4 regions of the Synechococcus sp. R5-12 genome follow, and region 3 is predicted to be linked to each of the others. Evidence: predicted binding sites of a transcription regulator. Region 3 holds the regulator's gene; each other region holds the start of a gene.
What was found. Region 3 encodes NtcA, which controls nitrogen genes in cyanobacteria. Its sites were predicted from a motif close to GTANCNNNNGNTAC; they were not measured.

Region 1: glnA (type I glutamate--ammonia ligase) is a predicted target of NtcA. The motif match lies at 1,770-1,783, and genes of this name have one in related genera.
Region 2: NW843_RS03945 (P-II family nitrogen regulator) is a predicted target of NtcA. The motif match lies at 1,149-1,162, and genes of this name have one in related genera.
Region 4: urtA (urea ABC transporter substrate-binding protein) is a predicted target of NtcA. The motif match lies at 2,137-2,150, and genes of this name have one in related genera.

Annotation. Positions count from the first base shown of each region.
Region 1 covers NZ_JANSIM010000156.1:419-3,550, reverse strand. Annotated here, with positions in the region: gene glnA (type I glutamate--ammonia ligase) at 204-1,628, opposite strand; gene trxB (thioredoxin-disulfide reductase) at 2,094-3,132, shown strand, end outside.
Region 2 covers NZ_JANSIM010000058.1:5,618-8,749, reverse strand. Annotated here, with positions in the region: gene NW843_RS03950 (ammonium transporter) at 1-596, opposite strand, end outside; gene NW843_RS03945 (P-II family nitrogen regulator) at 751-1,089, opposite strand; gene NW843_RS03940 (IctB family putative bicarbonate transporter) at 1,240-2,655, opposite strand.
Region 3 covers NZ_JANSIM010000026.1:4,538-7,669, reverse strand. Annotated here, with positions in the region: gene eno (phosphopyruvate hydratase) at 1-979, opposite strand, end outside; gene ntcA (global nitrogen regulator NtcA) at 1,218-1,892, opposite strand; gene NW843_RS02000 (M61 family metallopeptidase) at 2,151-3,132, shown strand, end outside.
Region 4 covers NZ_JANSIM010000009.1:1,236-4,367, reverse strand. Annotated here, with positions in the region: gene urtB (urea ABC transporter permease subunit UrtB) at 1-495, opposite strand, end outside; gene urtA (urea ABC transporter substrate-binding protein) at 606-1,880, opposite strand; gene NW843_RS00660 (S9 family peptidase) at 2,277-3,132, shown strand, end outside.

The DNA of each region.
Region 1 (3,132 bases), on a different contig from region 3:
GATCCCGGCTGGGGATCCCTTTTTGGTTTCTGGGTTGAGCTTCCTCAGGTCGATGGACGGCACAGGACGCTTCAACGCTGGCACGAGGTGCTGTTGACCAAAAGTAGCTAAGTTGCCCAAGGGATCCACAATTGAGGGGTGCTATTTCCTCGGAAAAAAACGGGATCCCATCAGGGATCCCGCTGCAGAATCGGCCACACCGCTTAGGCGTCGAAGTAAAGGGCGAACTCGTAGGGGTGAGGCCGCAGATTGATGGGGTTGATCTCGTTGTCGATCTTGTACTCGATATAGGTCTGGATCAGATCTTCGGTGAAGACGCCTCCCTCCAGCAAGAAGGCATGATCCTTCTGCAAGCTTTCCAGAGCATCCAGCAGGGATCCGGGTGTGGAAGGGATCTTGGCCAGCTCTTCCGGCTCCAGATCGTAGATATCTTTGTCCAAGGGCTCGCCGGGATGGATCTTATTCTTGATCCCGTCCAGGCCAGCCATCAGCATGGCCGAAAAGGCGATGTAGGGGTTGCAGGTGGCATCCGGGCAGCGGAACTCCAGACGCTTGGCCTTGGGATTGTTGCCGGTCACCGGAATGCGAATGGCAGCCGAACGGTTGCCCTGGGAGTAAGCCAGGTTCACCGGCGCCTCGAAGCCGGGCACCAAGCGCTTGTAGGAGTTGGTGGTGGGGTTGGTGAAGGCCAGGATTGCCGGGGCATGCTTGAGCAGGCCACCGATGTAGTAGAGAGCTGTCTCGCTCAGGTTGGCATAGGTGCCTTCGCTGTAGAACAGGGGCTGGCCATCCTTCCAGAGGGACTGGTGGGTGTGCATGCCAGTGCCGTTGTCGTTAAATAGGGGCTTGGGCATGAAGGTGACGGTTTTGCCGTGCTTGCGGGCCACGTTCCGGATCACGTATTTGTAAACCATCATGTAGTCGGCAGCCGTGATCAGATCGGCAAAGCGATAGCCCAACTCCCCTTGCCCGCCGGTAGCCACCTCGTGGTGATGCTTCTCGATGGGCACCCCCAACTTGCCCATGGTCAGCAGCATCTCGGTGCGGATGTTTTGATGGGCATCGGTGGGCGGGGCCGGGAAATAGCCCTCTTTGTAGCGAGGCTTGTAGCCCAGGTTGCCACCTTTCTCCTCGCGGCCCGAGTTCCAGCGACCTTCGATGGAATCCACGAAGTAGTAGGCCGAGTTTTGGGTCTGGTCGAAGCGAACATCCTCAAAAATGAAAAACTCCGCTTCCGGCCCGAAGTAAGCCGTATCGGCAATGCCCGTCGATTGCAGATAGGCAACGGCACGGGCGGCAAGGCTGCGGGGACAGCGGCTATAGGGCTGGCCAGTGCGCGGCTCAACAATGCTGCAAGTTATGCTGAGGGTGGGCACCTCCAGAAAGGGATCGATCCAAGCCGTTTTGGGATCCGGCACCATGTACATGTCCGACTCGTTGATCGCTTTCCAGCCCCGGATACTGGATCCGTCAAAGGGAAGCCCCTCGGTGAAGGTTTCTTCCTTGATCATCGAGGTGTGGAAGGAAACATGCTGCCAGGTGCCAAAGATATCCACAAACTTGAGATCCACTATCTGGACGTTGTTGTCCTGGATCATCTGAAGCACTTCTTGGGGCGTGGATGCCATTACTCTCTCCTGATTGGGTTGCGGTTAAGACTGGGGGAACTGTGGCTGAAACAAATGGGATCCCAGCAGGTGATCCCCACGCTTCGACCCAGACAGGCCAAAAACGCTCACTCATCCTAGAAAGGCCAACACGGGTATTTTGTAGTTTCTGATACAAAATTCATTTGAGCTCCGCTTTCTGACCAAGACCAAATTGCTGGCCATCTCAGACACCTCTTTTCCTTCTGGCTTGGGTCAACCGGGATTGGGTGTTGGGGATCCAAAACTTGGGCAATGGCCGCCACTTGGCCAACCTCTGGGCAGAGATAACCCTATGGGATGGGCAAAAAAGGCCCCAATGGCCTGAGGCGAGCGAAAATGAGGCTAATAGGCCTCGGCCTCGACCGGTTCGCCAAGGGGTGTTAAGCTAAAGCGTAGTCGTTATGAGTTTGGCTTTTATTCCCATTGCAGAAGGAGAGACATCGGATGACAGAGCAAAGTCGGGTTGAGAATGTGGTGATTATCGGCTCCGGCCCTGCTGGGTTTACAGCAGCCATTTACGCTGGGCGTGCCAACCTGAAGCCGGTTGTGTTTGAGGGGTTCCAGGCGGGCGGGATCCCGGGCGGGCAACTGATGACCACCACCGAGGTGGAAAACTTTCCGGGCTTTCCCGAGGGCATCACCGGCCCCCAACTGATGAAGAACATGCGAGCCCAAGCGCAGCGGTGGGGGGCGGAACTCTACACTGAAGATGTCACCTTCGTCGATTTAAGCCAGCGGCCTTTTGTCGTCCGTTCTGACGAGCGGGAATTGCGCACCCACAGCCTGATCATCGCCACCGGGGCCACAGCCAAGCGCCTACACCTGCCCGGAGAGGAGACCTATTGGAACCGGGGCATGTCAGCTTGTGCTGTCTGCGATGGGGCTATGCCCATGTTCAGAGGGGTGGAATTGGTGGTGATCGGCGGCGGCGATACTGCCTGTGAGGAGGCCACCTACCTGACCAAGTTTGGATCCCACGTGCACATGCTGGTGCGCAGCGACAAAATGCGGGCCAGCAAGGCCATGCAGGATCGTGTTCTCAACAACCCCAAGATCACTGTGCACTGGAACACCGAGGCGGTGGAAGTGATGGGCGACGGCCTGCGCCTGACCGGGGTGAAAGTGCGGAACAACCAAACCGGCGAAATACGCGAGATGTCAGTGGGTGGCCTATTTTATGCCATTGGCCACAAGCCCAACACCGACTTGTTCAAAGGACAACTGGAACTGGATGAAGTCGGCTACATCGTCACCCGCCCGGGATCCGTGGCCACCAGTGTGGAGGGGGTGTTTGCCGCCGGCGACGTGCAGGATCACGAGTTTCGTCAGGCGATTACCGCTGCCGGCACTGGCTGTATGGCGGCCATGTTGGCAGAGCGCTGGCTCTCGGAACACGGCTTGGCCCAGGAGTATCACGTCCTTCCCCAAAGCCATCCTGAACCCAGCCCTGCTGCGACTTCTGCGGCAGAGTCTGCTGGGGATC
Region 2 (3,132 bases), on a different contig from region 3:
CCGTTGTAGTCGCCGAACAGCCCGTTCCAGGCCCAACCCCCAGAGATGGGGTAGATTAGCCCAGAAATAACGATGGAGTAGATCAAGTAGGCCAAGAACTTGGTGCGCTCTGCCATCGCTCCGGAAACAATGGTGGCGGCGGTAGCGGCAAACACCATCTGGAAGACAAAGAAAGTAAAGGGCCAGCCATCTGCCTCGTAAGCCTGCTGCCAGCCAAAAGCAAACCAGTCAGTGCCGAAGAAGCCAGCACTTTTGCCGAACATGAGGCCAAACCCGATGAACCAGAAGGCGCAACAGCCCATGCAGAAGTCCATCAAGTTCTTCATCATGATGTTGGCGGCATTCTTGGCGCGGGTAAAGCCCGTCTCCACCATGGCGAACCCTGCCTGCATGAAGAACACCAAGGCCGCCGACACGATCGTCCAAACAACGTCAGCGTGTTTCTGAACTTCCTCGGCCTCTTGAGCAAAGGCAGTTCCCTGGCCGAATAGAAAAACCAGCGCAGCCATTAGAGCGGCAGTCAGACTCCACTTGGCCGGTCGCCAAAGCCACTGGGGCACCTGGCTCTTGAGCTTTTGGATCATTGTCGTACTCATGCTTTTCGACTCACCTAAAGTGACAGTACTTCTCGCAACACATTACCCGAAAAGTAGGGCAAGAACACCTCATCAGATATACAGCAAAAGAGACATGAAGCAAACTCACACGAGGCTCAGGCCGGGCAACCCAAACCCTGAACGTGATTCCTTCTCATAGGGCATCTTGGTTGAGCTCGCCAGTTCGGATGCGGATGGTTTTTTCGACGGGGCTGATGAAAATCTTGCCATCCCCGATTTCGCCGGTGCGAGCCGCTGCAATCAGCTTCTCCACCACCGTATCCACCAGGTCATCTTCAACCACGATCTCCACTTTCAGCTTTTGTAGGAACTCTACCGTGTACTCGGATCCCCGATAACGCTCGGTTTGTCCCTTTTGGCGACCAAAGCCCCGCACTTCACTTACAGTCATGCCGACAATTCCGGCATTGACCAAAGCAATTTTGACCTCATCCAACTTGAATGGCCGGATTACGGCCTCGATTTTTTTCATTTGCCTCCTGCACCCCGGACAATTCCGCTAATTTCTAACACTACTGACACCTGCAAATTGTAAAAACAGATACATTTTTATCTCCTACTGAAGATGCTTACCACTCTGGATTTGCTCCCGTCAAGACCGGAAGGCCAAGCTTAAGCTACCTTAACGGGAGGAAGTCTCCGATGGGGTCTCACCAACATCCACGGGCGGCTGAGGGCTAAGAGAGGCCAAGCTGGCTGTAATGAGCGCTACCGCAAGCCACCACAGCATTTGTACCTGGGGACGATACCAGATGGTATCCACCAAGCCGTGGGCCATCATGCCGGTGCAAGCGGCCAAGCCTGCTGCCACCCACAGACCCTGGGGATCCCGCAAGTTGAGCAAAGTTTTCCAGCATCTCCAGCCGTGATCCCAGAGCACCAAGAGGAACCAGGCGAAAGTTAAAGATCCGATGAAGCCAGTCTCTACGGTGAGCTGCAGCGGCACCGAATAGGCTCCAAGGGCGCTGAAGTTGCCTCGTTGGTAGAGGGGATAGACGCGGTTAAAGGCAACATTACCGGGGCCGATCCCCAAGATGGGAAAGTCGCGGATCATCTCCAGCACCGCTGCCCAGACATTGAGGCGAAAGTTGTTGCTGGTATCCAACCGCCCCCAAAAAAGGCTCTGCACCCGCAGCCGCAGGGAGCGTACCGTCAGGATCCCGAGCAACAGAGCAGCCCCCCCTCCGCCCAACAGGGCCGGCAAGGCCCAACGCCGCCAGCGGGCTGGCAAATCGACAGAATGCCACTGTGCCAACAGCACGGCCATCAGGGTGAGCATGGCCAGCCCCCCAATCCAGGCGCCACGACTGTAGGTGAGCAACAGGCAAATCAGGTTCACCGCCGTCGTAAACCCGGCCAGGAGTTTCGCCCCCCAACTGGGCCAAATCCAAGTGGCGGCCAGCCCCAGAGGAATGACCGGGATCAAGTAGCCCCCATACAGATTTGGATTGCGCAGATAGCTGTACACCCGCGTCAGACCCGCCAAACCCGACTCCGGATCCACCCAGGTGGCCAGTTCTGCTGCCCCATAAAAGTATTGCCGCAGGCCATGGATCCCCATCACCAAGCTGACCAAAAGCAGGGATCCCACAATCCCATCTCGGAATTGGGGTTTGCGCAGCAGACGATGCAACAACAGATAACCAGCCAGGTAGAGAGTCAACTTCAGCCAGCCATCCCGTGCTGCGTAGGCAACCGGAGAGAGAATCGTTGCCAAGGTGGCAATTCCCCAGAAAAGGCCCAGGGGCAGATGCAGCGGCAGCCCAATCGGCATTTCCACCAAAGCGCACAGGCCCACCAGAGCAGCCATAGCCAGCAAAATCAGGCCCAGGATGCCGGTGGAGCTTTGTGCAGAGAAAATCCAGTAGAGCAGCACTAGCCCCAGGCCAATCCGGTCGGAAGTTTGAACCAATATGCTGCTCTTCCCCCAACTTTGCAGGGATCCCAACAGGCGGCCCAAAAGGCTCCCCTGCTGCCAAGCCTTGATGGGAAAGTCGCGCAGCAGAAAACCCTGCCACAGTTGCGTTGCTCGTTCCATAATCCTCTGGGGCGTGTTGGGCCCAAATCCCCACACCTCAAGTCATCCTACTGGTTTCACCAGCGGGACAAAGCTTTAGTCTATATCCCCAGAGGCAAAGAGACAACGAAGAAGAGCGCAACCTCTTATCGCGCCAGCCGGACAAAGTACCCCTCAACAAAAACAAAGAACCGGCTGACTCACAAGACTCTACAAGACAAAAGGCATCGAAGAATTGTCAAAGAAGAATTGTCAAAGTTGAGTTTTCGGTCTTAAGAACAAATCGCTATAGAATGCAAAGAAAGAGTAACGAGAAAAGCCACAAGAAAGATCTGTCCTAATTTCTAAGTAAGTGTTGGATCGCCGCAGTCAAAAATCCTCCTGAATTACCACAGATTAATTCTCGAAAGACTCTTCAGGCAACATAGGCTAAAGCTTGACCTTGGGATCCTCTTTTGCCCTGATTGCTGAGACTCGAAGAGATCTGATCGCCTAGGG
Region 3 (3,132 bases):
TGTCGATACCCTTTTGCAGGCGGGTCAGGTTGGTTACAAACAGGTCATCTCCCACCAGCTGTACCCGGGATCCCAGTTGAGCGGTCATGGCTTGCCAACCGGCCCAGTCTTCTTCCGCTAGCCCATCTTCAATGGAAAGGATGGGATAGTTGGCCAGCAGTTGCTGGTAGTAAGCCACCATATCAGCCGCGCTGTGGGCTTTGCCCTCAAAGTGATATTGCCCATCCTGCAGCAGCTCGTTGGCGGCCACATCCAAGGCCAAGGCGATATCTGCTCCCGGTTTGTAGCCTGCCTGTTCAATAGCCGTCATCAGCAGATCCAAAGCCGCCGCATTGGAGTCGAGATCAGGAGCAAACCCCCCTTCATCCCCCACACCGGTGGACAGCCCCTTCTGCTGCAGCACTTGTTTTAGTACCGCAAACACCTCAGCCCCGTAGCGCAGCGCCTCGCGAAAGCTGGCCGCTCCAATGGGCACAAGCATAAATTCTTGAATATCGACGTTGTTGTCGGCGTGGGCGCCGCCGTTGAGCACGTTCATCAGCGGCACCGGCAGCAGGTTGGCAAAGGGCCCCCCCAGGTATTTGTAAAGAGGCAAGCCCACTGCTTCCGCAGCCGCTTTGGCTGTCGCCAGAGAAACTGCCAAAATAGCGTTGGCCCCCAGGCGGGACTTGTTGGGGGTGCCGTCCAGGTCGATCAGCAACTGGTCAATACGGGCTTGGTTGAGGGCATCTTTTCCCTGCAGCTCCGACTGGATGGGGCCAAGGATGTTTTCCACCGCCCTCAGCACGCCCTTACCGCCGTAGCGTTTGGGATCCCCGTCCCGCAGCTCATGGGCCTCAAAGGTACCGGTCGAAGCGCCGCTGGGAACCTGCGCCAAGCCCGTCGCCCCATTGGCTAAACCCACCAGGGCCTCTAAGGTGGGGCGTCCTCGCGAGTCGAGGATCTCATGGGCGGTAATCCACTCGATGGCCGTTTCCACAGTTACACCTCAGCAATTGGCTAGACAGCTCTGGCCAAAGCCAGATCCCCCCATAGACTAGTAGGTTTTTGCCCGCGATCCGGTCAGCTTCCAGAAAACTTTAAGTCTGTCCTTTAGGTATAGAGATTCTTCAAGGCTGCAGCAGTAGATTGAACATAGGCCGGCCAGAGCTTCAACCAGCCGTCGAGCGGGGTTTGCCTGGGCAAGGTGCTGCTCAGGAAGTGTTCTCCTCTTCCTTCTAGGCAAAGCGATGGCTCAGCCGCATCGGGTCGTGTACGGTGATCTTCTTCTTGTGAATGGAGATGTACTTCTTCTTGCGCAGCTCTCCCAACAGGCGGGTGATGGTGACGCGGGTTGAGCCAATGGCCTCGGCAATGGCCTGGTGAGACAGCTTGAGATCGATGGTGACCCCATCTGGGCCAGGCACCCCGAAATCGCGACAGAGAATCAACAAAAAGCTGACCAGACGGGATCCCATGTCGCGATGAGCCAGCGTCTCGATCATCATCTCCGTTTGCAAGATACGAGACGACAGGCTTTTAACCAGCAACATGGCCAGTTCGGCGTTCTCCTGTAGGGATTTCTCCACCTGCTCGATCGGTAGAGAGAGCAACTCGGTAGGTGTAAAAGCCACCGAGTGATAAAAGCGGTCGGAGCGCTGTCCCGTGATAAAGGAGAGCACGCCGAAGATGCTGTTTTCCCGCAGGAGGGCAACGGTGATTTCCTCTCCCATTTCGTAGACCCGCGAGAGCTTAACGGCTCCCTTCACCAAAAAGTAAACCCGCTCCGCCGGATCCCCTGGAAAAAAAATGGTCTTCCCGCGCTCAAACGTTTCGATAACCGGAGGATGGTGAGGGCCTCCCAATTGCTTGAAGGCTGTGATCAGAGATTTTTCCGCTACGGCCACCGCCATACTCATCAACCTTTTAAGGTCAGTTTATACCTAAGATCAACCTACTAAGATCAATCTAGAAGCATTAGGCTAGGTTGCAGCCCATTGACTTCAGAATCTACGAGGATACCAAGATTTACCCTAAAGTAGAAGGTTCTGCCCAGGCATCTTTGTAGCACGTGCTACATTTTTGAGTCTCGTTTTTGCCCCAGAAAGGGATCCCCAACCGAAAGCAGGGGTTAGGATAAGAGCCATTGTCGCTGGGGGTTGCGTCGGCCCTTGGCGGTAGAGAGTGGAGTGGGTTGGAACATTCTATCTATCTATCTATCTATGGGGATCCCAGAGGTTATCGTTGCTGCACCTTCTCAACTGAGCCGCCAGCATTTCACAGTGCGGATGCCGGATCCGGCCAATCACCTGCTGGAGGTGGAACTGCAGATCCAAGAGGTGGATCCAGAGGTGCCTTTGCGGCTGCGACTGCCGGTGTGGACGCCGGGATCCTACTTGGTGCGGGAGTATGCCCGTCATGTGCAGGAGTTTCAGGCGGCAACTGAGCAAGGGATCCCTTTGGCCTGGCGGAAGGTGGATAAGAATACCTGGCAGATCGATCCGCCGGGCTGTTCTGCCGTGAAGGTGTGCTACCGGGTCTATGCCTATGAGCTGACGGTGCGCACGAACCATCTGGATTTGACCCACGCCTATTTCAACGGGGCAGCGCTCTTCCTCTACGTGCCCGGTCGCGAGCGGGAACCCCACACTTTGACGGTGATCCCCCCCAAGCCGGATTGGCACATCGCCACCAGTTTGCGGCCCTTGACCTCTCCTTCTGAGGATCCCACTTCCGGCCAGTCTTTTGTGGCGGAAGACTACGACGAGCTGGTGGATAGCCCGGTGGAGGTGGGTCCACATCGAGTGCAATCGTTTGAGGTGGAAGGGATCCCCCATTACTTTGTGGTTTGGGGGTCGGGCACTCTGGATGTGGAGCGGGCTGTCGCTGATGCTAAGGCGATTGTCAAAACCACAGCCGCGTTTTTCGGTGGGCTACCCTACGACCGCTACTGGTTCATTGTGCATTTGTCGCCGGGAGGATTTGGTGGCCTTGAGCACAAGTACAGCACCACCCTTCTTTACTCTGGGCTAGAGCTGCATCAGCCGGAGTCCTATCGGCGCTTTTTGTCTTTGCTGGCCCACGAGTTGTTTCATGCCTGGAATGTCAAGCGTCTGCGTCCGCTGGCATTGGAAAAGATCGATTACAACCAGG
Region 4 (3,132 bases), on a different contig from region 3:
GGCCGTGGAGAGCACCAACAGCAGCGCCAGCGTCCACCCCTTGAGACGCGGCCAATCCGCCCGCCTGGACAAAAGCCACCAGCCGCCGAAAAAGAGCACCGCGAAGGCCCCCAAGCGGAAAGCCAGCACCCAATTGACGCTGCGCACAAACTGCTGCAGGATCAGGCTCACGCCCCAGGTGGCCAAAAGGGTCTCCAAGGGTCGGCCATACAAAAAGCGGATCACCCCCCGCTCCAAGGCCAGCCCTACCAGAGCAGTGACGGCAAAGGCAGCTACCAAAGCTGGAAAGATGTACAGATCCCGCCAGGGATCCCCTAGGGGACGAAAGGCATTTTGCACGACGAAGGTGGTGTAGGCCCCCAACATCATCAGCTCCCCATGGGCCATGTTGATGACCCCCATGAGGCCGAAAACAATGGCCAAGCCCAAGGCGGCTATTAGCAAGACGGTGCCAATGCTAATGCCGTTGAACAAGCTGTCCAGGAGCAAGGTCATGGGCAGGGGATCCTCCTTCCAACTAAACTAGGGAGGCTAACCGAGCATCTAGGCGGGATCCCAGACCCTATCCAAACGGCAAGGGATCCCGCCCACAGCCACCAGCAGGGCTAGCTGACTTTGAAGCGACCGCCTTTAGCCGGATCCGACCAATCGCAGGCAAAGCCCTTGGTCTCTGCCACAAACTGGTTCCAGGGCTGTGGTTCCACGGCATCCGTAGAAAAGATGACATCAAACAAACCGTCAGAGCGCACCTGGCCGATCCGCACATACTTGGTCAGGTGGTGATTGGTGTTCATGGTTACCAAGCCTTCTGGGGCATCAAAGGTCTGGCCATAGGCTGCCTGCCGCACGGCGTCGATTTCCACTGTTCCCGCTTTTTCCACTGCCTGCTTCCAGATGTAAACCATGATGTAGGCGGCTTCCATCGGGTCGTTGGTGACGCGGTTTTGGCCGTATTCTGCCTTGAAAGCTTCCACAAACTTCTTGTTGGCAGGCGTATCCACCGTCATAAAGTAGTTCCAGGCGGCGAAGTGCCCTTCCAAGAATTCGGGGCCGATGGCCTGTACCTCTTCTTCGGCAATGCTGACGGACATGGAAGGATAGCGATCTGGCCCCAGCCCTGCCCCTTCCAGTTGTTTGAAAAAGGCCACGTTGCTGTCGCCGTTCAAGCTGTTGTAGATCACACCGCCATTGGGAAGAGCGGCCCGGATCTTGCTGATGATGGGGGTAACTTCTGTGCTGCCCAAAGGCAGATAGTCTTCACCCACCACTTTGCCCCCCAGGGCTTCCAACTGGGCCTTGATGATGGTGTTGGCCGTGCGGGGGAACACGTAGTCGGATCCCACCAGGAAGAACTCTTTACCTTTATTGTTGAGCAGCCATTCCACGGAAGGCTCGATCTGCTGGTTGGGGGCAGCGCCGGTGTAGAAGATGTTTTTGGAGCACTCTTGTCCTTCGTACTGCACGGGATACCAGAGCAGGTGCTGCTTGGATTCAAACACCGGCAACACGGCTTTGCGACTGGCCGAAGTCCAGCAGCCGAATACCGTTGCCACCTTGTCCACATCGATCAATTTGGTGGCTTTCTCGGCAAAGGTTGGCCAATCGGAAGCCCCATCCTCGATAATCGGCTCGATCTGCTTGCCCAAAACCCCACCGGCGGCATTGATCTCTTTGATAGCCAGCTTTTCGGCATCCACCACGCTGGTTTCTGAAATGGCCATGGTGCCGCTGAGGGAGTGCAAAATGCCAACGCGAATGGTCTCTCCCTGGGCGTAGGCGGGCACAGACCGCTTCACCCAGATCTGCGGCCCCAGGGCCGCCCCGGCTCCGGCCAGAGCGCCCATTTTCAGCACTTGACGACGATTAAAAGATTGAGCCATCGGTGATCTCCGAAACGAAGTGAGTGCAAAGGGTATTAAGAAGTCCAGTTGTTGCAGCAGCCCGGCCAACGGGGGGAAGCACCTAGCTCATCACCTCGCCCATGTGTTGAACCTGCCCAACTGCGCTCAGCTGAGGCTTTCACCGAATGCCTTCCCAACGTCAACAGGGGAAAGGCTAATCCTGCAGTCGAGAAAGCGTCGTGCGTCCCTGTTGCCTTAACGTGTTCCATCAAACCCATTCAGCCCGGAGAGAATTGTATCGCGGGATACCTTTTCCCAGAATCCGAGCCTGTTCTCGGCTCCCTTTCCCCACAGGCTGTAGGCAAAGGCAGGGATCCCTTGCTGCCGGCATAATAGGGGTTCTGGGGTCGAGAATTAGTTGAGAGTTAACAGCTTATGGTGCAACAGGCTGGCTATGGATCTTGGCGATCCCCGATTACCGCTGACCTGGTGGTGACGGGATCCCTGCGCTTGGGACAGATGGTTTGGGATCAGGGGGATCTCTACTGGACGGAGGGCCGCCCGCAAGAAAAAGGGCGCAATGTGTTGATGCGGCGCTCTGCCGACGGGATCCTGGTGGAGCTGACACCGGCACCTTTCAATGTGCGGACACGGGTGCATGAGTATGGGGGTGGAGCTTATTGGGTGTCGGCAGGGGTAGTGTATTTTTGCAACTTCGCTGACCAACGGCTCTACCGCCTGCTGCCGGGTTCAGATCCCCAGCCCCTGACAGAAGCAGGCCCCTATCGCTACGCCGACGGGGTGGTGGATCGGGCGCGTGGACGCATCCTCTGTGTGCGGGAGGATCACAGCCGCCAGGGAGAGCCGGAAAACAGCCTTGTCTTGATTGACTTAGCAAGTGGATCCCAGCAGATTTTGGCTTCTGGGCACGACTTCTACGCCAGCCCGCGCCTCAGTCCAGACGGCCAGACCTTGGTATGGCTGACCTGGGATCACCCCCAAATGCCCTGGGACGGCACAGAGCTGTGGCGGTCTGAGGTGAACCCTGACGGCAGCTTGGGAGAACCTCAAAAGCTGGCCGGTGGCCCTGCCGAGTCGATCTTCCAGCCCCAGTGGTCACCGCAAGGGGATCTCTACTTTGTTTCCGATTGCAGCGGCTGGTGGAACCTCTATCGCTGGGATCCCCAGGGCCCCATTCCCCTCTGCCCTATGGAAGCGGAGTTTGGAGAGCCGCAGTGGGTGTTTGGCCTGAGCACCTACGGCTTCTGTGGCGATGGGCGCATCCTGGCCT